Regions from separate parts of the Streptomyces sp. NPDC051219 genome, predicted to be linked through region 1. Evidence: riboswitches for the same ligand, from Rfam matches in the RefSeq annotation. Region 1 holds a riboswitch; each other region holds the start of a gene.

Evidence for each region. A riboswitch is a leader RNA that binds a small molecule or an ion and turns the genes downstream of it on or off. The one in region 1 is predicted to bind cyclic di-AMP.
Region 2: linked by a shared signal. The riboswitch ahead of AB0M62_RS16840 (LysM peptidoglycan-binding domain-containing M23 family metallopeptidase) and the one ahead of AB0M62_RS02140 (transglycosylase family protein) in region 1 are both predicted to bind cyclic di-AMP.
Region 3: linked by a shared signal. The riboswitch ahead of AB0M62_RS13515 (M23 family metallopeptidase) and the one ahead of AB0M62_RS02140 (transglycosylase family protein) in region 1 are both predicted to bind cyclic di-AMP.
Region 4: linked by a shared signal. The riboswitch ahead of AB0M62_RS24935 (LysM peptidoglycan-binding domain-containing protein) and the one ahead of AB0M62_RS02140 (transglycosylase family protein) in region 1 are both predicted to bind cyclic di-AMP.

Annotation. Positions count from the first base shown of each region.
Region 1 covers NZ_JBFBAS010000001.1:447,572-454,879, forward strand. The annotation lists gene AB0M62_RS02130 (cytochrome P450) at 72-1,343, shown strand; gene AB0M62_RS02135 (transglycosylase family protein) at 1,437-2,360, shown strand; cyclic di-AMP (ydaO/yuaA leader) riboswitch at 2,626-2,793, shown strand; gene AB0M62_RS02140 (transglycosylase family protein) at 2,798-3,481, shown strand; gene eno (phosphopyruvate hydratase) at 3,779-5,062, shown strand; gene AB0M62_RS02150 (septum formation initiator family protein) at 5,176-5,652, shown strand; gene AB0M62_RS02155 (DUF501 domain-containing protein) at 5,729-6,376, shown strand; gene AB0M62_RS02160 (Ppx/GppA phosphatase family protein) at 6,373-7,308, shown strand, end outside.
Region 2 covers NZ_JBFBAS010000012.1:171,871-179,178, reverse strand. The annotation lists gene AB0M62_RS16860 (Glu/Leu/Phe/Val dehydrogenase dimerization domain-containing protein) at 1-749, shown strand, start outside; gene AB0M62_RS16855 (TetR/AcrR family transcriptional regulator) at 821-1,441, shown strand; gene AB0M62_RS16850 (PfkB family carbohydrate kinase) at 1,476-2,384, shown strand; gene AB0M62_RS16845 (SGNH/GDSL hydrolase family protein) at 2,523-3,293, opposite strand; gene AB0M62_RS16840 (LysM peptidoglycan-binding domain-containing M23 family metallopeptidase) at 3,481-4,449, opposite strand; cyclic di-AMP (ydaO/yuaA leader) riboswitch at 4,454-4,643, opposite strand; partial or broken gene AB0M62_RS16835 (alpha-galactosidase) at 4,948-5,681, opposite strand; partial or broken gene AB0M62_RS16830 (hypothetical protein) at 5,732-5,974, opposite strand; gene AB0M62_RS16825 (tyrosine-protein phosphatase) at 5,916-6,722, shown strand; gene AB0M62_RS16820 (DUF6126 family protein) at 6,754-6,915, opposite strand; gene AB0M62_RS16815 (XRE family transcriptional regulator) at 6,912-7,308, opposite strand, start outside.
Region 3 covers NZ_JBFBAS010000009.1:91,193-98,500, forward strand. The annotation lists gene AB0M62_RS13500 (GNAT family N-acetyltransferase) at 142-3,342, opposite strand; gene AB0M62_RS13505 (HPr family phosphocarrier protein) at 3,495-3,776, shown strand; gene AB0M62_RS13510 (GntR family transcriptional regulator) at 3,955-4,632, opposite strand; gene AB0M62_RS13515 (M23 family metallopeptidase) at 4,847-5,641, opposite strand; cyclic di-AMP (ydaO/yuaA leader) riboswitch at 5,654-5,812, opposite strand; gene AB0M62_RS13520 (pitrilysin family protein) at 6,022-7,308, opposite strand, start outside.
Region 4 covers NZ_JBFBAS010000025.1:51,822-59,129, reverse strand. The annotation lists gene AB0M62_RS24955 (class II glutamine amidotransferase) at 1-344, shown strand, start outside; gene AB0M62_RS24950 (hypothetical protein) at 388-870, opposite strand; gene AB0M62_RS24945 (hypothetical protein) at 960-1,403, opposite strand; partial or broken gene AB0M62_RS24940 (NAD(P)/FAD-dependent oxidoreductase) at 1,692-2,222, shown strand; cyclic di-AMP (ydaO/yuaA leader) riboswitch at 3,008-3,197, shown strand; gene AB0M62_RS24935 (LysM peptidoglycan-binding domain-containing protein) at 3,202-3,975, shown strand; gene AB0M62_RS24930 (helix-turn-helix domain-containing protein) at 4,192-6,387, shown strand; gene AB0M62_RS24925 (XRE family transcriptional regulator) at 6,397-6,951, shown strand; partial or broken gene AB0M62_RS24920 (dihydrofolate reductase family protein) at 7,031-7,308, opposite strand, start outside.

The DNA.
Region 1 (7,308 bases):
TGGCCGATCCATGGACAGTCTGCGTCGAACCGCCCATAGAGGACGCGAGGTGAGGGAGATACGGTCGGGGCGTGCATGACGAGACCGCCGCCGGCCCGACCCCCACCCTGTTCAGCTGGGAGTTCGCCACCGACCCCTATCCGGCGTACGCCTGGCTGCGCGAGCACGCGCCCGTCCACCGGACCGCGCTGCCCAGCGGGGTCGAGGCCTGGCTGGTGACCCGGTACGCGGATGCCCGGCAGGCCCTCGCCGACCAGCGGCTCAGCAAGAACCCGGCGCATCACGCCGAGCCCGCGCACGCCAAGGGGAAGACCGGGATCCCCGGTGAGCGCAAGGCCGAGCTGATGACCCACCTGCTGAACATCGATCCGCCGGACCACACCCGGCTGCGGCGGCTGGTGTCCAAGGCGTTCACCCCGCGCGTGGTGGCGGAGTTCGCGCCTCGCGTGCAGGAACTGACAGACCGGCTCATCGACGACTTCGTCCGGAAGGGGTCGGCCGATCTCATCCACGAGTTCGCCTTCCCGCTGCCCATCTACGCGATCTGCGACATGCTCGGCGTACCGCGGGAGGACCAGGACGACTTCCGTGACTGGGCCGGCATGATGATCCGGCACGGCGGCGGGCCGCGGGGCGGAGTGGCCCGGTCGGTGAAGCGGATGCGGAACTATCTCGCGGAGCTGATTCACCGTAAAAGGGAGGATCCGGGAGAGGATCTGATTTCGGGTCTCATCCGGGCAAGTGATCACGGCGAACACCTCACCGAGAACGAGGCCGCCGCGATGGCATTCATCCTGCTCTTCGCCGGTTTCGAGACAACGGTCAATCTGATCGGCAACGGTGTGTACGCCCTGTTGCGTCACCCCGAGCAGCGCGAGCGGCTGCAGAACTCCCTGGTCGCCGGCGAGACCACGCTGCTGGCCACCGGAGTGGAGGAACTCCTGCGCTACGACGGGCCGGTGGAGCTGGCGACCTGGCGGTTCGCGACCGAGCCACTGACGCTCGGCGGGCAGGCCATCGCCGCGGGCGATCCCGTACTCGTCGTCCTGGCCGCGGCGGACCGGGACCCGGAGCGGTTCGACCAGCCGGATGTGCTCGACCTCTCCCGGCGTGACAACCCCCACCTCGGATACGGACACGGCATCCATTACTGCCTGGGTGCGCCGCTGGCCAGGCTGGAGGGGCGGACGGCCCTCGCGACTCTGCTGCGCCGCGTCCCTGACCTGCGGCTGGCGGTGGATCCAGCCGATTTGCGCTGGCGGGGCGGTCTCATCATGCGCGGACTGCGCACTTTGCCGGTGGAGTTCACCCCCGCGAGAGCTGACGAAACGTCACATGCGTGACCTTCACGTGATCTCCCCTGCACCGACTTGTGACAAGCGTTCGAGTACCGCTACGTTCACCGTCGTCTCAGCTGTCACACGGAAGGCCACCGCATGCGCTCCGGGAACGGCCGCCACCGGCGCCCACGTCAAGCCCCCGCCCTCATCGTCGCGGCCGGCGTGACCGGCTCCGCCATCGCGATCCCGCTGCTCGGTGCCACCGGCGCCAGCGCTGCCGACGTCTCCACCTGGGACCGCGTCGCCGAATGCGAGAGCGGCGGCACTTGGAGCGCCGACCTCGGCAACGGGTACTACGGCGGGCTCCAGTTCAGCCAGCAGACGTGGGAGGAGTTCGGCGGGCTGTCCTACGCGCCGCAGGCGGACCTCGCCAGCCGCGCTCAGCAGATCGCCGTCGCGGAGAAGGTTCTCGCCGCACAGGGGCCGCAGGCCTGGCCGAGCTGTGCCGGCAGCGCGGGGCTGACCCAGGGTGGCCTGATCGCCGATGTCGACCCGGGCCTGCCGACGGAGGACATGTCGGTCGGCCCCGCGCCCGTGCGGCCTTCGGAGGCCACTCCGGCGGACGAGCCCACCGCGCCTGCGGCGTCCGGGGCGCCCAAGGCTTCCACAGGGGCGAACACCCCTAATGCAGGCAAGTCGGATAAGAGCGGCAGTTCCTCTCCTGCCGCGTCCACCACGCCTGACGCCGCATCGACCCCGGGGGCCGGGTCCGGAGCGGGCAAGCACCGGGGCGCGCCGGCCGCCGGTGAGACAGCCGGGCCGGACGGCGCGGCAGGCGACCGCGACACCGGACGGCACGCCTCCCGTGACGCGGATGCGACGCGCGGCGGGGCTGGGGCGGAGGCGGACACGTACACCGTCCTTCCCGGCGACAACCTCTGGGACATCGCCGACAAGAAGGATGTGGCGGGCGGGTGGTCCGCGATCTACGAGGCCAACGAGACCGTCATCGGTGCCGAGCCGGACCTCATCCTTCCTGGCCAGAGCCTCGACCTGGGTCTCGATATAACCCCAAAGTAGGGGGAGTTCGGGACTTTATGTCCTAGTTTGCTCAAGTGAGACATGAGTCTCTTCGGGCCAACTGGGGCGTCTCGTCCGCCCGGTCTCGCACTTTCGCCTCTCACCTGCGGAAATGACCGTTTCGCGGATATGGGTATGGGCGTTTTCTCCCCGATGTTCGGCATTGAACATCGGGGATGCCTGTGTCTACGGTCTGAACCGCTCGCACCGCGGGCTCCTTCGACCGTCACGCCGAATCCTGCCGACGGACGGGGGAAATATTTCGACGCGTAAAGCGCCGTTGGCAGGAGCGGGGGACCCAAGGTAGGTGCCGGACGCGGCCGTTGAGACGGCAGCTGACCGGCTTGGGGTGAAGTCGCGCCAGACGCGCGGCCGGGCAACTCACTTGGCCCGAACCCGACAGCTCACCTCGTAGGCGTCGGTGAGGAGACAACTCCATGCTGGCATCCAGCACAGGCAAGCACCGCCGGTCGTCCAAGGTCGCCCGTATCGCCACGCTCGCCGGCGTCGCCGGCGCGGCTGTCGCCGTCCCGCTGATGGGCGCCACCTCGGCGTCCGCCGCCTCCGTCGCCACCTGGGACGCTGTGGCCCAGTGCGAGTCCGGCGGCAACTGGTCGATCAACACCGGCAACGGCTACTACGGCGGCCTGCAGTTCTCGCAGTCCAGCTGGGCAGCCGCCGGCGGTACGAAGTACGCCTCCCGCGCCGACCTCGCGACCAAGAACCAGCAGATCGCCACCGCCGAGGTGCTTCTCGACATGCAGGGCCCGGGTGCCTGGGCCTGCGCCGGCGCCGGCAACCTGACCAACGACGGTGTGGACCCGGGTGTCGACACCGGCGCCGCGAAGCCGGCCGCGCAGCCGAAGCCCGCGAAGCCGGCCGAGAAGCGCGCCGAGCCGGCCAAGGCGAGCCGCTCCGAGGCCCGCTCCGAGGCCCCCAAGGCCGCCCAGTCCTTCAAGAAGGGCGACGGCGAGTACAAGGTGAAGGCCGGCGACACCCTCGCCGAGATCGCCCAGGCTGAGAAGGTAAAGGGCGGCTGGGAGAAGCTGTTCGAGCTGAACAAGGACATCGTCGAGGACGCCGACGTCATCCACCCGGGCCAGCAGCTGCACCTCGGCTGACAACCGCCCCCGGCCGGGACCCGCCTCGGCGGAGACCGGTCCCACCCCAGAAACAGCCCCGGTCCGGCGCGCTTTCCCCCGTGCGCGCCGGGCCGGGGCTTCTGTATTACTGGCCGGTGCCGCGCATTACTGTCCAGTACCGCGTGGTCCTTATGTACCGGACCGCGGTTATTCGGGGCTGTTTTCGTCCCAGGGGCCGGGCGGTCGGCCGACCTGTGCCCCGGAGCCGGTTAGGCTCATGGCGCAAGGCCAATGAGACCCTGCACTCATAGCGTCACATCCCAGAAGGAGATGCTCGTGCCGTCCATCGACGTCGTCGTAGCCCGGGAAATCCTGGACTCCCGAGGCAACCCCACGGTCGAGGTCGAGGTCGGCCTCGACGACGGCAGCACGGGTCGTGCTGCAGTTCCGTCCGGTGCTTCCACCGGAGCGTTCGAGGCCCTCGAGCTTCGCGACGGTGACCCGAACCGCTACCACGGCAAGGGCGTCGAGAGGGCCGTCCTCGCCGTCATCGAGCAGATCGGCCCGGAGCTCGTCGGGTACGACGCCACCGAGCAGCGTCTGATCGACCAGGCGATGTTCGACCTGGACGCCACCCCGGACAAGTCCTCGCTCGGCGCCAACGCCATCCTCGGCGTCTCCCTCGCCGTCGCGCACGCCGCCTCCGAGGCATCCGACCTGCCGCTCTTCCGCTACCTCGGCGGCCCGAACGCGCACCTTCTGCCCGTTCCGATGATGAACATCCTGAACGGCGGCTCGCACGCCGACTCCAACGTGGACATCCAGGAGTTCATGATCGCGCCGATCGGCGCCGAGTCCTTCTCCGAGGCCCTGCGCTGGGGCACCGAGGTCTACCACACCCTGAAGAAGGTCCTGAAGGAGAAGGGGCTCTCCACCGGCCTCGGCGACGAGGGCGGCTTCGCGCCGAACCTCGAATCCAACCGGGCCGCGCTGGACCTCATCCTCGAGGCCGTCCGGCAGGCCGGCTACGAGCCCGGCAAGGACATCGCGCTCGCGCTCGACTGCGCCGCCTCAGAGTTCTACAAGGACGGCGCGTACGAGTTCGAGGGCAAGTCCCGCTCGGCCGCCGAGATGACCGAGTACTACGAGGAGCTCGTCGCCTCGTACCCGCTCGTCTCCATCGAGGACCCGCTGTTCGAGGACGACTGGGCCGGCTGGAAGGCCATCACCGACAAGCTCGGCTCCAAGGTCCAGCTGGTCGGCGACGACCTGTTCGTCACCAACCCGGAGCGGCTTGCCCGAGGCATCGAGGAGGGCTCCGCGAACGCCCTGCTCGTCAAGGTGAACCAGATCGGTTCGCTGACCGAGACCCTGGACGCCGTCGAGCTGGCCCAGCGCAACGGCTTCAAGTGCATGATGTCGCACCGCTCCGGCGAGACCGAGGACGTCACCATCGCCGACCTGGCCGTCGCCACCAACTGCGGCCAGATCAAGACCGGCGCCCCGGCCCGCTCCGAGCGCGTCGCCAAGTACAACCAGTTGCTGCGCATCGAGGAGATCCTCGACGACGCGGCGGTGTACGCCGGCCGCAGCGCGTTCCCGCGCTTCCGTTCCGCGTAACGCCAAGGCGCAGGCAAGGCGTAACAGCACAGCCAGTCGTACGTACGTCCCCGGCCGCGGTCCCGTACCGTGTCCGGGGACGTACGCGCGTAACGGCAGGGGAGGCGGGAGACATGGCCGGAAAGAGCCGCGACCGGTACTCCACCGCGACCAGGATCCGGCTGATCGGCGAGCGGACCGCCGCCCGCGTCTACCGTTCCCAGACCCGCCGGCAGATCCGCCGCAGCCGGCTCACCGGCCGGGCCGCGCTGCTCGCGCTGGTGCTGTGCACGCTGGTCGTGGCGCTCGCGTATCCGATGCGCCAGTACGTCTCCCAGCGCTCCGACATCGCCGAGCAGCAGCGAGAGGCGGACCGGGCGCGGGAGGGGCTCGAGGAGCTGCGCGACCAGAAGGCCCGCTGGCAGGATCCCGCCTTCGTGGAGCAGCAGGCGCGCGAGCACCTGCACTATGTACGTCCGGGGGAGACCGGCTACACCATGATCGACCCCGCGGCCGGCGACCGGCGCCACGCCGACCAGGGCGCAGCGGAGCGGCCCTGGTACTCGAACGTCTGGGACGGCGTCGACACGGCCGACCGCACCGACGACTGACCGCCGCACACCGGTCCCCGAGCCGGACCTCGTCCCACCCCATCACCGAACCGCGAACGAAGAGACTTTTCCAGGCATGGACACGCCCCCGCCCCAGACCGACCGGACCGAGCCGACGGACGCGGACATCGCCGCGTTCAAGGAGCAGCTCGGCCGCCCGCCGCGCGGGCTGCGCGCCATCGCCCACCGCTGCCCCTGCGGGCAGCCGGACGTGGTCGAGACAGCCCCGCGCCTCGAGGACGGCACGCCGTTCCCGACGCTCTACTACCTGACGTGCCCGCGAGCCGCCGGTGCGATCGGCACGCTTGAGGGCGGGGGTGTCATGAAGGAGATGCAGGACCGCCTCGCCGAGGACCCCGAACTGGCCGCGGCGTACCGCGCCGCGCACGAGGACTACATCGAGCGCCGCGACGCGATCGAGGTGCTCCAGGGCTTCCCGAGCGCGGGCGGCATGCCGGACCGGGTGAAGTGCCTGCATGTCCTCGTCGCGCACTCGCTGGCGGCGGGCCCAGGAGTGAATCCGCTGGGCGACGAGGCCCTCGCGATGCTGCCCGAGTGGTGGGCCAAGGGCCCCTGTGTCAGCCCGTGCGGCCCGCAGCAGGGCGGCGGTTCTCAGGCCGGGACCACCGGCGACGGCGCTGGCGAGAGCGCCGACGAGGGCGCTGACGACGCGGCCGGTCAGGGCGATGTCGCGTTCAAGTCGGTCGAAGGGAACGCCCAGTGACCCGCGTGGCCGCCATCGACTGCGGTACGAACTCCATCCGGCTGCTCATCGCCGACGCCAACCCGGCGACGGGCGAACTGACCGACCTCGACCGGCGGATGACCATCGTCCGGCTCGGCCAGGGGGTCGACCGGACCGGGCGGCTCGCGCCCGAGGCGCTGGAGCGGACCTTCGCGGCCTGCCGCGAGTACGCCGCCGCGATCAAGGCGCAGGGAGCGCAGAGGGTGCGTTTCGTGGCCACCTCCGCCTCCCGTGACGCCGAGAACCGGGACGACTTCGTGCGGGGGGTGCTGGACATCCTCGGCGTCGAGCCCGAGGTGATCACCGGGGACCAGGAGGCCGAGTTCTCCTTCACCGGCGCCACCAAGGAGCTGACCGGCCGGGCGGATCTGGCGAAGCCGTACCTCGTGGTGGACATCGGGGGCGGTTCGACGGAGTTCGTCGTCGGGGACGACCACGTGCGCGCAGCCCGGTCCGTCGACGTCGGCTGTGTGCGGATGACCGAGCGTCATCTTGTACAGGACGGTGTGGTGTCCGATCCGCCCACCGCCGCGCAGATCACCGCCATACGCGAGGACATCCGGGCCGCGCTCGATCTGGTGGAAGAGACGGTTCCGCTCAGCGAGGCGAAGACGCTGGTGGGGCTGGCCGGCTCGGTCACCACGGTCGCCGCGATCGCGCTCGGTCTGCGCGCGTACGACTCCGCCGCCATCCACCACTCGCGGATCTCCCTGGCGCAGGTCGACGAGATCACCGGCATGCTGCTGACCTCGACCCACGAGGAGCGGGCGGCCATTCCCGTGATGCATCCGGGCCGGGTGGACGTCATCGCCGCGGGCGCTCTCGTCCTGCTGGAGATCATGAAGCGGACCGGCGCCGAAGAGGTCGTCGTCAGTGAGCACGACATCCTCGACGGGATCGCCTGGTCCGTC
Region 2 (7,308 bases), on a different contig from region 1:
CCCGCCGCCGGCTCTCCGACGCCTTCGCCGTCGAGGTGGACGGCATCGGGCTCGACGAACTGGTGGGAGGCTGCGGGGTCGCCGAATCGGTGCTGGCGGCGCTCGACCGGGCGGGTGCGGCGTACGCGGGGACCCGGGTCTCCGTCCAGGGACTCGGCACGATGGGCGGGGCGACCGCGCGCTTTCTCGCCCGTGCCGGGCTGAAGATCGTCGCGGTCGCCGACGTCAAGGGCACGATCGCCAACCCCGACGGTCTCGACGTCGAGGCGCTGCTCGCCTCCCGGGACTCCTACGGCACGGTCGACCGTACGGCGCTGCGGCCGGACGACGCGGAACTGCCGGGCGACGCCTGGCTGTCGGCGAAGGCGGAGGTGCTGGTGCCCGCCGCCGTCTCGTACGCCGTGGACACCACGAACCAGGAGGCGATCAGGGCGCGTTGGATCGTCGAGGCGGCGAATATGCCGGTGCTGCCGGAGGCCGAGGAGCTGCTGGCCCGGCGAGGGATCACCGTACTGCCGGACGTCGTCGTCAACTCCGGAACGAACGCGTGGTGGTGGTGGACCCTTTTCGGGGACATCGGCGCCGACCCGGACGAGGCGTTCGCCTACGTACGCGCCTCGATGCGCGCTCTGACCGGTCAGATTCTGGCCAGGGCGGACACCGACGGCACCTCGCCGCGCGCCGCCGCCCATGCGATCGCCGCCGACCGGCTGCCGGTGATGGCCGAGCGCTTCGGCTGGTACAGGTGACCTCGGGGGGGGCGCCGGCCCTGTCATGGGTGTCCAGGGTCAGGCGGGTTACTCGTGTGTAGGGTGACGTCGTGGCAAGGGTCAGGTTGAGCGTGGAGGAACGGCGCGAGGAGTTGCTGCGCGCCGCCGTCGAGCAGATCGAGGTGCGTGGGGTCGACGCGCTCCGGATTTCCGATGTCGCTTCGGCCCTCGGTGTCAGCAATGCGCTCGTGCTGTACCACTTCTCCACGAAGGAGCAGCTCGTCGCCGGGGCCTTCGACTACGCGGCCCACGGCGACCTGGCTCATCTCCACAAACTGCTGAACCGCCGCACCACCGCGGTGCGCAGACTGCGCGCCGCGGTGCGCTGGTACGCGCCGACCGGGTCGGCCAAGGGCTGGAAGCTGTGGATCGAGGGCTGGGCCGCGGCGCTGCGCGAGCCGGCCCTGCGCGACGTGGCACGCGATCTCGACCTGCGGTGGAAGGCCGCCCTGACCGAGGTGATAGCGGAAGGCACGGCGGCGGGAGAGTTCCCGTGCCCCGACCCGGCGGCGGCGGCCTGGCGGCTGACCGCGCTGCTGGACGGGCTGGCCGTGCAGATGACGTCGTACGAGGGATCCCTCTCCCGTACAGCCATGCAGGAGTGGGTGGACGACGCGCTCGCACGCGAGCTGGGCATAGACAGAGCGGTACTCACGGCAACCGCGCGCTGAGGACGCAACTGTCCGACGGCCGGAAGGGATTGTGGTGTCACCCGAGCACACGGACACGGCGTACGACGTACTCGCGATCGGCGGCAGTGGGGTGGACACGGTCGTCCGTGTCGACTCCCTGCCCGTGCCACTCGCCGACTCGGTCGGGGTGTCCCCGATCAGGGAATGGCCGGGGCACACGGGCGGAAATGTGGCGCTGGGGTGCCGGGCCCTCGGACTGAACGTCAAACTCCTCGACTTCATCGGCGACGACTGGGCCGGCGCGATGGTCCGTGAGCGTCTCGCCGAGGGAGGGGTGGACTTCGAGCCGCTGACCTCGCCGGCGGGGACGCGGCGTGCGGTGAACCTGGTGGAGACCACCGGACGCCGGATGTCGTTCTACGACGGGCGTGATCCGAGCGATCTTCGGATGCCTCGGGAGTTCTATCTGCCCCACCTGCGCCGCGCCCGCCACGTGCATCTCTCGATCATGCATTTCGCCCGTTTTCTGTACGACGACATCGAGGCGCTGGGGGTCCCGGTGTCCACGGACCTGCACGACTGGGACGGCCTGGCCGACCACCACCGCGAGTTCGCGCTCCGGTCCGACCTCGTCTTCCTGAGCGCGGCGGGCGCGGGCGACCGCATAGCCTCCGTGATGCGGGAGATTCTCCGGGAGGGACGTGCGGAAGCGGTGATCGCCACGGCGGGGGCGGGAGGCTCGTACGTGCTGTCGCGGGGCGGAAGCAGCACGCCGCGTCCGGTCCCGGCGACGGTGCCGCCGGCGCGGGTGGTGGACTCCAACGGCGCGGGCGACGCGTATCTCTGCGGCTTCCTGTACGGACGCCTGGCCGGCCGGGACCTGGAGGAGTGCGCGAGGCTGGGCGCGGTGGCGGGCGCCTACGCGTGCACCGGGGAGGGCAGCACGGCCCTGATCGGGCGTGACCACCTGATGGGGAGCTGAGGCGGCGACCCCGCGTCCCGCCGACTCGCAACCGCCCACCGGCCGGCAGCCACTGAGCCATCCCCGGCCGCCCGAGAACCGTGCGTGCCCGGCGGCCCCGCCCCCGAATCCGGAAGGCGCCCCAACTCTCCCCTGCCCCTACAGCGGCAGCAGGTCCGGCCGCTTCGGTTCCACGTGGTCGCCCGACGACTCGCCGCGCAGCCGCCGTCCGATCCACGGCACCAGATGTTCCCGCGCCCACTGGATGTTGTCCCGGCGCACCTCCGCCGAGCCCCGTGGCGGCTCCGGCGGCCATACCTGGTCCGGATCCGCCGGCACCTCGAGGCCGAGCACCTGGGCGGCCCGGAGCGCCACCCGCGTGTGCCCCTCGGGCGAGAGATGCAGCCGGTCGCCGTCCCAGGCGCGCCTGTCCTGGACCGACTTGAGCGACCACAGGTCGAGCACCGGGCAGTCGTAGCGGTCGGCGATCGACCGCACATGCGCCGTGTACGTGGCGATCTTGCCCCGCAGATGACGCAGCACCGGCACCCCGCGGGTGTCGAACCCAGTAGTGATCATTACCGTCCCGACCCCCGACGTCAGATCCGCGACGGCCGCCTCGAACCGCTCGGCAACCGCGTCGGGGTCACTGCCCGGCCGGATGATGTCGTTGCCGCCGGCACAGAAGCTCACCAGGTCCGGCGCGAGCGCCTTCGCCCGCGGCACCTGCTCCTCCACGATCTGGTCCAGGAGCCGGCCGCGCACCGCCAGGTTGGCGTACCGGAACGCGTGCTCCGGTCGCTGGTCGGCGAGGAGCACCGCCAAGCGGTCGGCCCACCCCACGAAGGAGCCATCCAGTCCTGGATCGCCCACGCCCTCGGTGAAGCTGTCACCGATCGCCGCGTACGACCCGAATGCACCGCTGCTCATTGATCTCGAATCGTCTGCCACGGGAGCACATCCTTCACCGGCGGATGTGACCTACGCGACCGTAAGGAGGGGTTGACGCGGCGTGACATAGACCACCGGGGCCGTTTCGCGTTCCGGGAATACGCCAGGAGGCCGGATCCGCCGGATCCGGCCTCCTGGTGACGCCCCGTCAGGGGGGATGCGCGTCTCAGAGGCTGACACCGTGCTGGCGCAGGTACGCCAGCGGGTCGATGTCGGAGCCGTAGCTCGGCGAGGTCCGGATCTCGAAGTGCAGGTGCGGGCCGGTCGAGTTGCCGGTGGAGCCGGACAGGCCGATCTGCTGGCCACCGGCGACACTCTGGCCCGCCGAGACGGAGAGCGAGGACAGGTGGGCGTACTGCGAGTAGCGGCCGTCGGTGTGCTGGATGACGACCTCGTTACCGTACGCGCCACTCCAGCCGGCGGAGACGACGGTGCCCGCACCGATGGCCTTGAGGCTGGTGCCGGAGCCCGCGGCGAAGTCGACACCGGTGTGGTAGCCGCTGGACCACATGGATCCGGACATGCGGTACGAGGTGGTGACGGGCGCGTCGACCGGGGCGGTGAAGTAGCCGGAGGATTTCGCCGCCCCGCTGTTCGAGGTGGCGGTGCCGGTGTTTTTGGCCGGGGCGCTCGCCTTGACCGGGGCGCTCGCCTTGACCGGGGCGCTCGCCTTCGCCGGGGCACTCGCCTTCGCCGGAGCGCTCTTGCGCTCGGACCGGTCGGCCCGCTCGGTCGCGGCGTCGGACTTCGCCGGCGCCTTCGCCTTGGCGCCGATGGTGAGCTTGAGGCCCGGGTGGATCAGCGACGGGTCTCCACCGACGACCGCGCGGTTGTCCTGGTAGAGCTTCTGCCAGCCGCCGTTGACATTCTGCTCGTCGGCGATCTTGGACAGGTAGTCGCCCGCGACGACGGAGTACGTCTTGGGGGCGGCCTTCGCTACGGCGACCGGAGCGGCGGCTGCGACCGGAGCGGCGGCCTTCTCGGCGGCAACGGCCGGCGCGGCCTTCTCGGCCGCGTTGGCGCCGGTGGCGCCCATCAGCGGCAGTGCGAGAGCGGCGCCACCGGTGCCCGCGGCCACGAAGCCACGGGTGATCGGGTTGGCCTTGGGACGACGGTGCTTACCCTTTGCGGGCATGACGAATTCCTCTCCGTCGCCTGCGAGGTGAGCTGTCGGGTTCGGGCTGGAGATGCCCGGCCGCGGTGTGGCTGCGACTTAACCCCGAGCCGTTCCGGATTCCGGATCGGCGGCTTACCTGGGTCCCCCGCTCCTGCCGTGCGTAAGTGGTGGGTGCGGTTCCAGGCGGTGGCAGGATTCGGCGGTCCACCTGGATTGACGGTGACCGTAGGCGAGCCGGGCAGGCGGAACAAGCCATGTATTCCGGACTCCATCCGGAATCCATTCGACGCGGTGAATATGCCGGATTTCTCCAGTCACCCTCCGTGGAGTGCGGCTCCCCAACAGCCGCCCGAGCAAAGGAATTGAGCTCTGCCGCCCCGCCACGCACCGTCACCGATATGATCCTGCTCACTGGGCGACGGGCCATCTACCGCTTAAGCATGGCAACTTGACGCCAAGCCAAGCAATTCGGTCAGACCGGACATTCGCCTGCTATCGGCCCTATAGGTGCGATCCTTATGCGATGCGGCGTAGCCGGATAACTGCCGCATCCAAATCGCCACTGAGTGCCGTCCGCAGCCCCCTGTGCATCAGCCCCGCGCCACGGTGGACACCCCCGGTGCCGAGGTACTCGTACGTGGCCGCCGGGTCGAGGCCGGCCAGCCGCAGCGCCGGCGGTGGCTCGCCGTAACGCTGGGCCTGGAGCCAGGCGAGGACCACGGCCTCGTCGCCCGTACGTACTGAACGGCGCGCGCAGTCCTCCGGTGGGCCGCCGCAGCCGGTAGACCTCTCCTTGCTGCACCACCGGCCGGATCTCCTTGTAGAGATCCACCCACTCCAGCGCCTCGGCAAGCGCCTCCTCGCTCCAGACGGAAAGATCACCGCCTACCCCCAGCACGCCCGCCACGGCGCTGACGAAGCGGAAGCGCAGCGAGCGGGCCCGGCCGTTGAGCTGCACATTCGGACTGTCGGTCACCCACGCGGCCATGATCCGCGCCGGGTGCAGCCGGCTGAAGCCGTACTTGATGTCGAGCCGGTCCAGCGGATCGGTGTTGTCGGAGGTCCACACCTGGTCGGTACGGGAGAGAACGCCAAGGCCGATCCTGCCACCGCCGCCGGAGCACGACTCGAACGCGACCTGCGGATACTCGGCGCGCAGCCGGTCGAGCAGCTCTTACAGGGCATGCACATGCTCGGGCCAGAGTTTCTTGCGGATACGGTTCCGCATTGATGAAGCAGCGGTTGAAGTTGAGATCCGCCACGAGCCGGACCAGCCGAGCGCGCAGCCGTAGACCTCGCCCCCCTCCTCCTCCGCCCCGCCCTCGTCCAGCGCCGGCCAGGGCAGGTGCTGGTGGCCGGTGTGCCCGCGCCTGAACGACCGTGCCGGACCTCCCGAGATGATTGCCCCAGGAACCCATGTCGTATCGTCGAAGCGATAACCCTCGCCGGCGAGCCGCGCCGACGGTAGACACGGAGGAGACCCCGTGACGCAGCAGCTTCCCCAGGTCCCGTCGACCGAGCCCGAGCTGACCGGAGTGCGCAACTTCCGTGACGTGGGCGGCCTCCCGACCTTGGACGGCCGGCGGGTCCGGCAGGGGCGGCTCTTCCGCAGCGGTCACCTGGCCCATGCGAGCGACACCGACGCCGCCTTCCTCGGCTCGCTCGGGCTGCACACGATCTTCGACTTCCGAAACGACGCGGACAAGGCCCTCGAAGGCCCCGACGTCGAGCTGCCCGGCGTGCGGAATGTGAACATCCCGCTGACCGACCCGGCGGACGGCGCAGAGTTCTGGAAGATGGTCCGCGACGGCGATCTCAACCAGCTGCGTTCGATACTCGCCGACGGCAAGGCCGCCGGGCGGATGTCCGCCTCCTACCGCGTGATCATCAAGCACCGCACCGCGGAGCACAGCCGCGTGCTGCACGCACTGGCCGAGGACAGCGTGCCCGCACTGATGCACTGCGCGGCGGGCAAGGACCGTGCGGGCCTGTCGGTCGCAGTGACGCTGCTCGCGCTCGGGGTCGAGCGGGACGCCATCGAGGCCGACTACCTGGAGTCCAACGCGACCCACCGCCGCTACAAGGTCCACCGCAGCGACAACTCGCCCGCCGCCATGTCCCCCGAGGTCATGGAGCTGCTGAGCCCGCTGTTCGACGCCCGCGCCGAGTATCTGGCGGCGGCGTTCGACACCATCACCCAGACGTGGGGCACGACCGATCGCTACCTCGAGGAGGGCCTGAAGGTCACTCCCGAGGTGCGCGAGCGGCTGCGCGCCCGCCTGCTGGACTGAGACACTGGGACCGACGCCGGGCCCGGGGCGTCTACCGCTGCGCGCCGAGCGTGAAGAGCATGTAGATGAAGGCGGCGAAGAGGTGGCCGGCCACGACATAGACGAACAGCCGGATCGCGAGACCCCTGGGGATCTTGTCCTCGACGAAGCGGCGTGCCGACGTCTTCTTCTCCTGGGTCTCCGAGTCGCTCATGACAGTTCTCCTGGCGTTCGTATGGATGCGCCGTTTCCGAGGCACAGCTCGGCAGCGGCGCTCTGCAGCAGTGTGTGTACGAAGAGCAGCTCGGCCCCACCGCGGGCGGCGGCCGCGATCCGGTGCGGGGTCAGCGAGTCGAAGTGCGCGCTGTCCCCCGGGGCAAGGACGTGCTCGGAATCACCGAGCCCGAGCCGCACGGAGCCCTGCAGAACGTAGAGCCACTCCTCGCCGGGGTGAACGCGGACCAGGTCGGTCCGCGTGGCGTACGGGACCCGCAGGCGCAGGGCCTGCATGCCGCGCCCCGGGGTGCCCGCCTGCCAGTACGTCCAGCCGTCGGCATCGACCGGTTCTGTCAGCGCGGCTCGGACGACCGGCTCCCTGCTGGGCAGG
Region 3 (7,308 bases), on a different contig from region 1:
GGTGGCTGCGGAGGCCGCCCTGTGGGTGGCGCTTGGCGGGGGCTGGGCGGGCGCGCTCGATGGGCGGCCTCGGGGCCGGGGCGTGGCCTCTGCGGGCGGGGCCTGGGGCAGGCTCGGGTGGGCGGGCTCAGCGGCTCCGGCTCAGTAGCTGGGGAGTGTGCGGGGGCCGAGATCGGTTCTGGCCGGCGGCCGGGCGATCCGTACCGTCGCGCCGAGCACCGACAGGCCCTGGGTGGCGACCACCACCGGCTCGAGGGCGACGCCGATCACCTCGGGGTGGTCGTCCACCAGCCGGGACACCCGGAGGAGCAGTTCCTCGAGCGCCGAGGTGTCGACGGGTGCCGAGCCGCGCCAGCCGAAGAGGAGCGGTGCGGTCCGGATGGATCTGATCAACTCCGCCGCGTCCCGGTCGGTGGCCGGGACGAGCCGGTGGGCGGTGTCGCCCAGCAGTTCGGAGGCCGCCCCGGCCAGCCCGAAGGAGAGCACGGGGCCGGCCGCCGGGTCGATCACCGACCGTACGACCGTGTCCACGCCGCGCGGGACCATGGCCTGTACGACGGGCTGCAGCTCCGCGGGCTTGCCGAGCGCTTCGGTCAACTCGCTGTATGAGCGCCGCAGTTCTTCCTCGGTCGTGAGGTCGAGGCGTACACCGCCGAGATCGGGACGGTGCCGCAGGTGGGGCGCGGTGGTCTTGAGCGCGACGGGGTAGCCGAGGCGCGCGGCGGCCTCGACGGCGGCATCCGGGCCGGGCGCGGGAAGGGTCGGCAGTACGGAGATCCCGTACCGCGCCAGCAGCTGGTGGGCATCGGCGGCCGGGAGGCCGATGCCGCGCTCCCCCACCACGGGCTCGAGCAGCCGCTCGAGCTGGGCGGCCGCGCCGGACTCGTCGATGCTGTCGTTGATCGCTTCGGGCACCCGCCCGGGCTCGGCGGCCTCCCGCCGCCACTGGGCATACCGCACGGCCTCGGCCAGCGCCCGGACGGCCCGCTCGGCAGCGGGATACGCGGGTATGCGTTCGCCCCCGCCGCCCGGCGCCTTCCGCGGGCCGGTGCGGTCGCCCACGCCTCCGGCCCTGGCGTGGGCCGCGGCGTCCGTGGTGCCGGGCGCGGCCTGTACGGCGCCGTCGCCCACCGCGCCGGTCGTGCTCGGCTCAGAGCCACTCCCCGTTCTGCCGAAGATGCCGGCCTGTGCCCGGCTCCCCAGACCGCCGAGGCCCCTCGCCCACGCCGCCAGGCCCTGCGGCGCCGGACTTGCGGAGGCTGCGACTGGCCCGGAGCCATCCGGATCGGTGGCCTTTCCGTGGCCGTGGCCCGGGGCTCCCGACACCCCGCCGGTCTCAGAGACGTCCGGGACTCGGGGAGCCATGGCGTTCGACTCTTCGGCGGTGCTCGGTCGCACCGGCCCGCCGCGGCCTTCCCGGCCGTCCGGGGCGGAGGGCGCCTCGCCCACTCGGGCCGCGGCCCGGGTCGCCGTGCTGGTCGCTGCTGCCAGGGCCTCCGCCAGGCCGCCGATTTCCACGTGGACCACGGCGACCGGCTTGGCCGGGGCGTCCGCCGCCGCGTCGCGCAGCGCCGCCGCCAGCACCTCGCCGTCGCCGGACTCGATCGCGCCGTTCTCCCCCACCCACGGGATCGCCGTCACCACGACCGCGTCACACGCGTCGTCCGCGAGCGCCTCGGCCAGCGCTGCGCGGAAATCCGCCGGGGTCGCGGCGGTGGTGAGGTCGCGCGGCGGGAGGGGGCGCAGCCCTTCGGTCAGGCAGGCGTCGTACGTGAGCAGACCGAGCGATTCGGAGTTCCCGAAGATCGCCACCCGTGGCCCGGCGGGCAGCGGCTGGTCCGCCAGCATCAGCCCGACGTCCACGAGTTCCGTGACGGTGTCGACCCGGATCACACCCGCCTGGCGCAGCAGGGCGGAGACCGCCGCATCGGGTATGCGTGTGACCGGCACCGCGTGGCCGGGCGGGGCGCTGCCGCTGTGCCGGCCGCCCTTGACGACGACGACCGGCTTGACCAGGGAGGTGCGCCGGGCGAGGCGGGTGAACTTGCGGGGGTTGCCGAGTGTTTCAAGGTAGAGCAGGGCCACATCGGTGGCGGGGTCCTCGTACCAGTACTGCAGGAAGTCGTTGCCGGAGACGTCGGCGCGGTTGCCCGCCGAGATGAACGTGGACAGCCCGGCGCCGCGCCGCAGCAGCCCCGACAGCAGGGCTATGCCGATCGCGCCGGACTGGGTGAACAGGCCGATCCGGCCCGGCGTGGGCAGCTCGGGTGCCAGCGAGGCGTTCAGCCGGACGTCGTCCGCGGTGTTGATGATGCCGAAGGCGTTCGGGCCGATGATGCGCATGCCGTACGAGCGGGCCTGGCGGACCAGTTCACGCTGCCTCTCGCGGCCTTCGGCGCCGCTCTCCGCGTAACCGGCCGACAGCACGACGAGGCCCTGCACACCGTGCTCACCGCAGTCGGCCACGGCCTCGGGCACCCGTTCGGCGGGGACGGCCACGACAGCCAGGTCGACGTGCTCGCCGATCTCACCGACGGACCGGTACGCGGGGACGCCGTCGAGCGTGCCGCCCCCGGCCGGGAGGGCGCGGTTCACGGCGTACGTACGTCCGGTGAAGCCGGAGCCGACGAGGTTGCGCAGGACGGACCGGCCGACACCGCCCGGCGCGCGGCCGGCGCCGATGACGGCGACCGCCCCGGGCGACAGGAGGCGCTGCACGGAGCGCGCTTCGGCGCGCTGTTCACGGGCGCGCTGCACGGCGAGGGACCGGTCGGTGGGTTCGAGGTCGAAGGTGAGATGGACGGAGCCGTCCTCGAAGCTGCGTTTCTGGGTGTACCCGGCGTCCGTGAACACTTTGATCATTTTGGTGTTGGCGGGCAGCACCTCGGCCACGAACCGCCGGATTCCGCGCTCACGGGCGACCGCACCGATGTGTTCGAGGAGAGCGGAGGCGACGCCGCGCCTCTGGTGGGCGTCCTGGACGAGGAACGCGACCTCCGCCTCGTCCGCCGGAGCCGATGCGGGCCTGCCCTCCGCGTCGATCCGGTCGTAGCGGACGGTGGCGATGAACTCGCCGCCGACCGTGGCCGCGAGGCCGACCCGGTCCACGTAGTCGTGATGGGTGAAGCGGTGGACGTCGCGGTCCGAGAGCCTGGGATAGGGGGCGAAGAAGCGGTAGTACTTCGACTGGTCCGACACCTGCTCGTAGAAGCTGACCAGGCGTTCGGCGTCCTCGGTGGTGATGGGCCTGATCCGCGCGGTGCCGCCGTCGCGCAGCACTACGTCGGCTTCCCAGTGGGCCGGGTAGGCGTGGTGCAGGTTCTGGGCCGGCGAGGGCTGCATGGGGAAAGAGTACGGGTCGCGGCGGCGCGTGGCGCGGGGCAGTCTGGGGAAGCCGAACGGCAGGCGGTTTGCCACCCCGGGCCGGAACCCGAGCACCCCGCACCACATGAGAGACTGGTCTAGACAACCGTAAAGACCTGAAGGGCATCACCATGGTTGAGCGCCGCGTCAACGTCGGCTGGGCCGAAGGCCTGCACGCCCGGCCCGCCTCGATCTTCGTCCGCGCCGCGACGGCCTCCGGCGTCCCCGTGACGATCGCCAAGGCCGAGGGGAACCCCGTCAACGCCGCCTCCATGCTCGCGGTCCTCGGCCTCGGCGCCCAGGGCGGCGAGGAGATCGTGCTCGCCTCCGAGGCCGACGGCGCGGACGCGGCTCTCGACCGGCTCGCGAAGCTGGTCGCCGAGGGGCTCGAAGAGCTTCCCGAGACCGTCTGACCCGTACCGGCCACAGCCGGCCGGCGCAGTAACGCCGGAGCCGCGGCACCCGAAAGGGAAGCCGCGGCTCCGGCGTTTTTACCGCACTTGTTTTGCACGTCTTATGTACGTGTCATCAAATGCGGGCAGCCGGAAATAGTCCCCGGGAATCAACCTTTCTTTGTATACGGCGGATCTGTTAATTGGGGGCGCTCGCGATGTTTACGGCACGTTGCGAAGTCCTCACCCTTTCGGTGCGCCGCAGCCGGTGCGCGGCGGCGACCCGCTCCGAGTGCTGCACCGTCAGCGCCCGGGCCCGTTCCGCGTCACCGCGGGCCACGGCGTCCACGATCGCGCCGTGCTCGGCCCAGGACTCCAGCGGGCGGACGGGCGCCTCGACCGCGTACATCCAGGCGATCTTGTGCCGGAGCTGGGTGAGCAGCGCCGTGAGGCCGGGACTGCCCGATGCCTGGGCCAGCGTCTCGTGGAACCAGCCGCCCAGCGAGCGCAGGTCCTCACCCTGTCCCCGACGGGCCCGATCCTGGCCGAGGCGTACCAGACCGCGCAGCACCTTGAGGTGCGCCTCGGTCCGGCGCTGGGCTGCCCGCGCGGCACCCAGGGGCTCGAGCAGCATCCGCATCTCCAGCAGGTCGGCCGCCTCCTGCTCGGAGGGCTCGGCCACGCAGGCGCCCGCGTGCCGGCGGGTGACCACGAAGCCCTCGGACTCCAGGGTGCGCAGAGCCTCGCGGACGGGGACGCGCGAGACGCCGTAACGGCGGGCGAGTACCTCCTCGGTGAGGCGGCTGCCGCGTTCGAAGACACCGGAGACGATGTCGTCGCGGATTGCCGTGCATACCGAGTGCGCGGGAATGCGCATGACCGGACCTCCGCCTTAATCTCCGCGAAACGCGGTCGAACGACGCCTGTTCTGCGACTCTATTGCAGCGCGCGCGAATTTCCGATGGCGGCCGGGAATCCATGCATATCTTTTGGCCGGAATCCCCTGCCCGAGCGCGCGACGCGGAACGCCGGGAGAACGCCGAAGGCCCCGACAGCAGCCGGGGCCTTCACGGAACGGTCGGTTCCGGGTGTCAGAGGTTGACGCCGTGCGAGCGCAGGTAGCCGATCGGGTCGATGTCCGACCCGTACTCCGGGCTCGTCCGGGCCTCGAAGTGGAGGTGCGGCCCGGTGGAGTTGCCGGTCGAGCCGGCGAGGCCGATCTGCTGCCCCGGGGTGACGGACTGCCCGACGGAGACCGAGAGGGAGGACAGGTGGCCGTACTGGGTGTAGGTGCCGTCGTTCATCTTGATCACGACGTTGTTGCCGTACGCGCCGCCCCACCCGGCCTCGACGACGGTGCCCGTGCCCACCGCGCGCACCGAGGTGCCGGAGGCCGCGTGGAAGTCGATGCCCGTGTGGCTGCCGGAGGACCAGACGGCGCCGCCCGCCTGGTAGGCGGTGGAGACGTACGAGCCGGCGACGGGGGAGACATAGGTGTTCAGGCGCTTGCGCTCGGCCTCGCGGGCCGCGCGCTCCTTGGCCTCACGCTCCGCCTTGGCCTTCGCCTCCGCCTTGCGCTTGGCCTCCTCGGCCCTCTTCTTCGCCTCGGCCGCGGCCTTCGCCTCGGCGGCGGCCGCGTCGGCGGCCTGCTGCTGGGCCCGGGCCTGGGCGTCGATCTGCGCGGCGAGGGTGTCGGCCACGACGATGGCGTTGAGGCCGGTGTCCTCGACCGTCGCGGCCGCGGTGTCGGCGGCGGCGAAGGCCGGCGAGCTCAGCGTGCCCACGACGCCTGCGGTGGCGAGGGTGGCGATGCCCGCGATGTTCGCGCTCTGGCGGGTCATACGGCTCGGACGACGGTGCTTCCCGGTGGCACGGGTGAACGCCATGAAGAGGCTGATCCTTTCCTTCCTTCTCGCCTACCGGGTTAGCTGACGGGTTCGGAGCAGGAAGGTCTCCTACGGGCTTCCTCTGGCGAGGAGGCCCGATTCACCCCAGGGACGTGGTGGGTCCCCGGCTCCCCAGGCTCGCGCCTGACGGGGACTCGGCGATGGCTGTCCGGTGCCGCGGGTGCGGCGCTCACATCTGACGGACAGCCGGACAGACGCTAGGCGTCTCATCTGTCAATCACCAAACAGACACGGTTTTTTGTAGTGCACGCCACAGGCCAGATACCCAACCTCCGCAATAAACCGGACATAAAGGAGACCCCGGCGGCTCCCTGGCCACCGGGGTCCCTCTCGTCCCTCTTCCTGCCGCTTACGCCCGATCAGCCGGTGACAACGGTCACTTCGCCGATCCCGAGCGCCTTCACCGGCTCCTTGATCTGCGACGCGTCTCCCACGAGCACGGTCACCAGCCGGACGACCGGGAACGCGCTGACTGCCGCCGCCGTGGCTTCCACCGTGCCGGTTTCGGCCAGCTGTACGTACAACTGCGCCTGGTAGTCGTCCGGGAGGTGCTGTTCGACCTGGTCGGCGAGCGTGCCGGCGACGGACGCGGCCGTCTCGAACTTCAGGGGAGCGACGCCCACCAAGTTCTGTACGGCGACGTCCCGTTCGGCGTCGGTGAGCCCCTCGGCAGCGAGCGTGCGCAGCACCTTCCAGAGGTCCTCCAGCGCCGGGCCCGTGTTCGGGGTGTCGACCGAGCCGCTGATGGCGAGCATGGCGGCGCCCGGCGCGCCCCCGGAGGGATCAGGAGCAGCCGAACGCAGAACCTGGCCGAAGGCCCGGACCCCGTAGGTGTAGCCCTTCTCCTCCCGCAGGACGCGGTCCAGCCGGGAGGTGAGGGTGCCGCCGAGGCAGTACGTGCCCAGTACCTGCGCCGCCCAGACACGGTCGTGCCGGTCGGGGCCCACGCGGCCGATCAGCAGCTGCGTCTGCACGGCGCCGGGGCGGTCGACGATCACCACACGACCGGTGTCGTCGGCGCTCACCGGCGGCACCGGGCGCGGCTTCGCGGCGCCACCGGTCCAGGCGCCCAGCGTCTCCGCGAGCACGGCGTCCAGATCGGTGCCCGCGTAGTCGCCGACGACCACCGCGGTCGTCGTCGCGGGGCGGACGTAGGCCTCGTAGAAGCCCCTCACGGCCGCGGAGTCGATCCGCGCGACCGTCTCCTCGCTGCCCTGCCGCGGGCGCGACATGCGTACCTCGGCGGGGAACAGCTCGGCGTAGAGCTGCTTGGCCGCTCGGCGGGAGGGATTGGCCAGCTCGTGCGGGATCTCGTCGAGCCGGTTGCGTACGAGCCGGTCCACTTCGCTGTCCGCGAACGCCGGTGCCCGCAGGGCCTCGGCCAGCAGTCCGAGCGCCTTGGGCAACCGGGAGGCGGGCACTTCGAGCGAGACCCGCACGCCCGAGTGGTCGGCGTGCGCGTCCAGTGTCGCGCCGCACCGCTCCAGCTCCGCGGCGAACTCCTCGGCGGTGTGCTTGTCGGTGCCCTCGGACAGGGCGCGCGCCATGATCGTGGCCACGCCGTCGAGGCCTTCCGGCTCGGCGTCCAGCGGGGCGTCGAGGATGATCTCGACCGCGATCACCTGCTGACCGGGGCGGTGGCAGCG
Region 4 (7,308 bases), on a different contig from region 1:
CCCAGATGGCCGGCCTGGTGGAACGGCTGGGGGCGGAGCGGGGGGTGGAGTTCCCGCTCCAGATGACGATCGCGGTGACCGACAGTGAACGCCTCTGGGCCTTCCGGTACTCGAGCGAGGGCAACTCACGAAGCCTGTTCTACAGCTCCCGAGCGGACACGGTGCGGGCGCTCCACCCCGACCTGGAGTTCGTGCGAGAGCTGTCCGACGAGACCCGCATCGTCGTGTCCGAGCCTCTGCGCGACCTGCCAGGCCTGTGGAAAGAACTTCCGGAGAGCAGTTACTCAGTCGTCCAGCCCGGTTCCGACGTACTGCTGCCTTTCGTACCGCAGCAGCCCGGGTAGCGTCCGGACGGGCTCGTGGCCGATGTCCGGCGGTGGCCGGTGTTCAAGGCTCCTGGGATCGAACTCGGGATGGCGGCCGGATCGTCGGGCTGCACGCCTCATCGCTTGCGGTTGGGGCTCCACTCGTAGTCCATCGGCGCCGTCTCGATGACTTCGCCGCGGGCTGCCCGACGGCGAGCGAGATCTCGACCTGAGCCGCGAGCAGCCGGCAGTACCCGAGGCGCCCGGGCCGTCTGTCCTTGTCCTCGCCCGCGAGGGCGAGGCGTACGGCGGCGGCACAGGATGCGGTCTTGCGCTGGGCGAGGCGCAACAGCGCCAGACCGGGCTGCGGGTCACGGCCGAGCTTATGCGCGCGGTCGTACGACGCCTCGGCGGCGGGCAGGTCGCCACGGCGCCGTTGGATCTCGCCGGTCAGGTAGAACGCCTCCGCGGCGATCCGGGACTCATAGGGCAGGAGTTCCTCGCAGGTCACAGCGGCCTCGGCCGCGGCCTGGCGCCAGTCCCCGCGCAGCTCGAGCACCTCCACCCGGTGACCCGGCACAGACCTCGGAAGTTGTTCTCCTCGGGCATCGACGCGCACCAGGCCATCGCCGCGTCCGTCCACTCGGCGGCTCGTTACAGATCCGCGGAGGCCATGCACTGCTGGAGACCCAGGCAGGAGATCCACCCGGTGAAGAAAGAGCTGAGCTCGCCCGCCATGGCCGCGCACATGGCGTCGTCGAGCAGCGCGAGCCCGCCGGCGACCCGCCCCTGCGCCAGCAGCACGCTCGCCTGCGCCTGGATGCTCATGGCGAGGAGATCCCGGCTGCCGCAGCGATGTGCGATCCCGGCCATACGGCGGGCACAGCTCATGGCTTCGTCGAACGCGCCACGTTGCTGCGCCTCGGTCGCCTCCACCCAGGCGAGATAGCACTGCTCGACGCACTCGGGCTCGCCGCCGAGGTGCTGCCTTGCCCGGCGGAGCCGGCCGGCCGCCGCCGCCGTACGTCCGGCCAGCTGGTACTCGTAGAAGAGCATCCACGCGCTGTATCCCGCCTGGCGGGCCGCGCCCGCGGCCACGTAAGCGGAGTAAGCCTTCAGCCGTGCTGCGATCGACTCCTCGACGCGACTCGTCCACCAGGCCGCGTCGGAGAGCGCCGCGAGGTCGTCGGGCGCCGGGCAGCCGGGGGCGAGGCCGCGCAGGACGGCGTACGCATCGGCCCACGCCTACTCTCGCGACAGCGCCCCGTGCCTGCTCTATCGCGCGGTCGATCGCCCGTCATGCCCGTCGCGCGTGAAGGGTCGGGGGTGGATGCGTGGATCGCCGGTGGCCGGTGCGCCGCGGTCGAGCGCTCGGCCGCGGTTGGCTTCCGCGTCACCCTCGACGACGGGTCCGTGGTCGCGGCCGCCCGGCTGCTGGTGACCACCGGCCTGGTCGACGAGCTGCCGGATGTGGCCGGCGTGGCGGAGCGGTGGGGGCGCGATGTGCTGCACTGCCCCTACTGCCACGGCTGGGAGGTCCGCGACCAGGCGATCGGCGTCCTGGCCACGGGGCCGCCGGCGGTCCACCAGGCCCTGCTCTGGCGGCAGTGGAGCAAGACCGTGACCCTCTTCCTCCACACCGCACCCCAGTTGAGCGGCGACGAGTACGAGCAACTCGCCGCCCGCGGTATCGCGGTGGTGGACGGCCTGGTGACGGGTCTCGCGGTGGCGGGCGACCGTCTCACCCGGTTGACTCTGGCGGGCGGCCGGGTGATCCCCTGTCAGGCTCTCGTCGTGGCCCCGCGCTTCACTGCCCGCGCCGACGTACTCACCGGCCTGGGCCTTGAGGCGACCGAACAGGAGATGCATGGCCATGTGATCGGCAGCTACATCGCCGCAGACCCGACCGGCGCCACGCTGGACACCGCCGAGTACGTCTACCGCCTCCTGACCGACCCGGCCCTCCCGCATTCCATAGCCCGCCACTACAACACCCATTGGTTCCAGCGCTACAGCGAGTGAAATTCCGTCGAGGCGTGCGACTGCCTTCCGCCGTCACGGAGTTGGAAATTCCTGGCGCGGAGCGAGATCAAGGCGGCCCGACGAGCTCGGCATAAGCGAAAGGGTGAGTCGTTCGCGGCGACGTCAGACGGAGACGCGACGATGGTCCACGGCATCGGGAGAGCGTGTCCATGTATGTCCATGTAGTGAACTACTAGAAAAATGTGGACATACTAGACTGATGCGGAAATAGGATGAGCAATATGGGCAAATTTGCCACCAGTGTCGATCCCTCTCAGCCGAACGGAGCGTGCGCCGTATCGGCCCGCCGGAGTGAGTGGCTGCGAGGCGCGCGGGCGAAAACACCCTCGCTGGGCGAGTTTTTCGACCGGCAATGGCATGTATGACACGTAATGCCCGAATAGGCCCTCACGTCTATTTCCAGGCTATTCACGCGAGTTGTCGTATCGCTCATCGGCTAGGGCGGCGGGGGTTGCCCAATGCCACCAGTGATTCCGCTCACATCCGCACCGTTGCACGGAATCCCCCACCGCGTTCATTCCCCTTCCAGAGAAAGAAAGTTGAGTTTTCACTCCAGGGTGGGTGACGGGATTTCCCCCTCCCGGATCCGCCTTGTGGATTGCGTTGCAGAATTCAGGGCTTGTTCCGCCCGGCCGATCTCGCTTACGGTCACCGTCAATCCAGGTGGACCGCCGAATCCTGCCACCGCCTGGAAACCGCACCCACCACTCACGCACGGCAGGAGCGGGGGACCCAGGTAAGCCGCCGATCCGGAATCCGGAACGGCTCGGGGTTAAGTCGCAGCACACCGCGGCCGGGCATCTCCAGCCCGAACCCGACAGCTCACCTCGCAGGCGACGGAGAGGAATTCGTCATGCCCGCAAAGGGTAAGCACCGTCGTCCCAAGGCCAACCCGATCACCCGTGGCTTTGTGGCCGCGGGCACCGGCGGCGCCGCTCTCGCACTGCCGCTGATGGGCGCCACCGGCGCCATCGCGGTGGAGAAGGCCGCGCCAACCGTTGCCGCCGAGAAGGCCGCCGCTCCGGTCGCAGCCGCCGCTGCCGCCCCCAAGATGTACTCCGTGGTCGCGGGCGACTACCTGTCCAAGATCGCCCAGGAGCAGAACCTCAGCGGCGGCTGGAAGAAGCTGTACAAGGACAACTGGAAGGTCGTCGGGGCCAACCCCTCGCTGATTCGTCCCGGCCAGACGCTGACGATCGGCGCGAAGGCGGCTGACGCTGCCGAGCAGAAGACCACTGCGCCCGGCACGAGCGCTGGTGTGGCGAAGAAGGCCACCGCGAAGCCTGCTGCCGCGAAGCCCACCTACACCAACGACCTCGACGGCTGGATTCGCGAGTCGCTCGCGGTCATGGCAGAGCACGGCATACCCGGCAGCTACGAAGGCATCCACCGCAATATCATGCGCGAGTCGTCGGGCAACCCGCTGGCGATCAACAACTGGGACTCCAACGCCGTGGCCGGCACGCCGTCCAAGGGGCTCCTCCAGGTCATCGACCCGACGTTCCGGGCCTACCACGTGCCCGGTACGTCGATGGACAGCTATGACCCGGTCGCCAACATCACGGCCGCGTGCAACTACGCTGCCGACCGGTACGGCTCGATCGACAACGTGAACGGGCCCTACTAGGCCTCGCCGAGTGGTTCGGCACCTCCTGCCCGGCGCGCCGCCGCCACGGGCAGGAGGTGCCGAAATCTCCGTTGCCGACCACCTGCTCCCCCCGGCCCACTGCTCCCCACCGTCCTCCACCACTCGCCCTTTCGGCGGATCAAGCGCCCACTGTGCGTTTCGCGTGTGATCGACTGTTCGCTTCGGATAGGGTGATCCGTGTGGAGGTGGTCTGCTGTGCCCAACGAGCACGAGCAGCTGTTCGCTTCGGTCGATGCCCTTCTGGAGCAGGCGGCCGCGCATGACGCGCTTCCGGATCCCGACGAGCGCAGGCGGCTGCGTGAGGCGGCCGGCCTGAGCCAGGAGCAGGTCGCGAGGGCCCTCTCGGTGCGGCGCGAGACCGTGACCGGCTGGGAGTCGGGGCGGACCGATCCACGGCCGCCGAAGCGGGCCGCGTACGCCCGGCTCCTGGACGGCCTTGCCGCCCGCCACCCCGCACCTTCGACCGCCGCCTCGGCGCCCCCGGTGCCGCAGACCTTCACTCCGGCGCCGCCGGAGGCGGAGGTGCCCGCTCCGGAGGCCGCGCCCCGGCCCGCGCCCGTGCCGATGGTGTCCGAGCCGGCCGCTCCTCCGACACGGTCGGCGCACCCCCGGCAGTCGACGGCCTCACCGTCGGCCCGTTCGGGCGCCCGGCAGGCCGCGCCGAAGAAGGCCGCCCCAAAACAGGCTGCCCGGAAGCGGGCTGCCGATCAACCCGCCGTCGACGTGGACCCCCGCTTCGCTCACGGCCCGCTGGCGGTGCTGGACGGCGACGGATCGGCGTACTGCGTCGGCGGCCTGGTGCTCGACTGCCCGGCCACCGACATCCCCCTGCTGGTCGACTGGACGCTGAACGAGGCCAAGCTGGGCGCGACCCGGCTGCACCGCAACGGCAAGGACGCCGACCCGCTGATCGTTCTCACGGGGACTGCTGCCGAACGCCTTGGACTCCCGGCCGGGTTGGCGGACCGGCGGGGCCTGCGGCTGCCCGACGACCACACCGTCGTCAAGCAGATCAAGCGGGCGAAGTGGCAGCTCACCCGACGTGGCTTCGGGCCCTGGGCTCGCATTTACCGCCCCGCGCAGGGCGGGCAGCGCCAGTGCGTACAACTCGCGATCCTGCCGTGGGGAGCGCTCGACCCCCGGGCCTGGCGGGATGCGGATCAGCTGCCGCCGGCCGAACTGGCCCGCGTACTGTGCGACTACGCGACCCGCGTCGTCACCCCCCGCGGATCGACTGCCGTGTCCGGCCTCGAGCTGATGACCGCCTTGCGGCCGCCGACGCGCCCGGTGAAGGACGAGCAGTCGGCCGCCTGGGTGTCCGGCCCGATGCCCGGTTCCCTCACGGAGGCCGTGGACCCGGCGCCACCGGAGGCTCCGGACGAGCATCCCGTCGTCGCGGCTCTGCATCCACGAGGGCACCAGCGCACCGCCGACCAGGTCCTGGACGAGGAGGCGTACGAGTGGATCCGGGATCCGGAGCTCCTCACCGACGCCGAGTGTGCGAAGGCGTGCGCGGTGGGCATCGACATCAACATGGCGTTCGCCGCGGCAGCCAACCGCCTCACCGTCGGTCTCGGGGCGCCCGTCCACCTCAAGAACCCGCCGTTCGACAAGGCACTGCCCGGCTCGTGGCTGGTCGACCTGTCCCACATCGAGTGCGACCCTCGGCTGCCCAGCCCGTTCACCCCCCACGGCGTACGTCCCACGGGGCCGGCCTGGTACGCGACGCCGACCGTCGCGTACGCGGTGGAACTGGGCCACGGCGTCGCGCCGATCGAGGCGTACGTCCGAGGGAACAACGGCCCCTACCTGGACGCGTGGTACAGCCGTCTCCGCGATGCCTACCTGGCCACCATGGAGCGGCTCGGAGTCGTCACAGGCATGAGCGACAGCGACTTCCTCGCCGCGATGGAGCGGCACAAGAGCGTTGACCCCGGGCAGGCAGCCGTGCTGTCGGCCATCAAGGCCACCGTCAAGGGCGGAATCGGGAAGCTGCGCGAGCGTCCCCAAGGTGCCGGGTACCGGCCCGGCGAACGGTGGCCGGCTCTCGAGCGCCCGACCTGGCGGCCGGACATCCGCGCCGCGGTCATCTCCACGGCCAGGGTCAACATGCACCGCAAGATGCTCAGGCTCGCGGACACCGGCCTGTTCCCGATCGCCGTACTGTCTGACTGCGCCGTCTACCTGTCCGACGGGCCGTCGCCGCTCGACTTCCTGCCGCGCACCGAGGACGGCAAGCCGATCCCCGGCGGCTTCCGCCTCGGAGTCAGCCCGGGCATGGTCAAGCACGAGGGCACACAGTCCCTCATGTGGGCAGTTCAGCTGCTCGACGAAGGCCACAACCCCGCCCGGCACATCAAGGGCACCGACGCATCGATCGACGGAGAGTAGGGACTCGCGATGGGCATCCTCGGGGACAGTCTCGACAAGGCCGCGGCGGCGAACTTCACCCGGCCCATGCCCAAGTCCGCACAGGCGCAGATGAGGTTCCTGGTGAAGAGCGAGAAGGGCACGAAGGCCGTCGCGGTGCTGCTGGGCGTCTCGCAGCGCACCGTGGAGCGCTACGTCACGGGCCGGCTGAGGCGCCCACGCAGGGACCTCGCCGCCCGCCTGGCCTCGGAGGTACGCAAGCGCTGGCAGCCCCGGGTCCGGGGCAGGGCCAAACGGCAGGCCGCCACCGCCGGCGGCATCGTCATCGAGACCCGTGCGCGGTTCGGCTACTCCGCCGCCCCCGGCACCACCGACGACGCCCGGCTCCGGCGCGTCACCCAGCACCTTCCGCCCGCTTACGCCGCCCGGCTCTTCGACGCCCAGGCCGCAGGCGCCGGCGAGCAGCAACTTCGCGAGATCGCGGCCGAAGGTCTGCAGGAGATCTACTTCAAGGACCGCGGCCGCCGCGCCCAGGACCTCGTGGTGGAGTTCACCGATATCGACTACGTCGAACTCGACTACTGACGAGCCGGTTTGCCGGTACAGAGCTATTGCGGCGCGACCGCATCGCGTTGCCGTGCCGATGGCACAGGTTGATCTTGGCGTCCGACGCCTCGAACAGGGGCTTGCCCCGTCCGATGAGGACGGGATGGACGTAGAGGCGGTACTCGTCGATCAGATCGTGCCGCATGAAGGCCGCGGCAAGGCCGGCGCCGCCGAGGACCAGATCTCCGCCGTAGGCCCGCTACTCGAGGGATCGGAGTCGGCTGTCGGCCAGAACCCGGCCATGAGCTCATGGGTGACGCGTCCGTTCAGGAAGGCGCCCACCGTCCTGAGCTGTTCGTTGAAGTGGCGGTGCAGCTCGTCGTCGACCATGTGTCA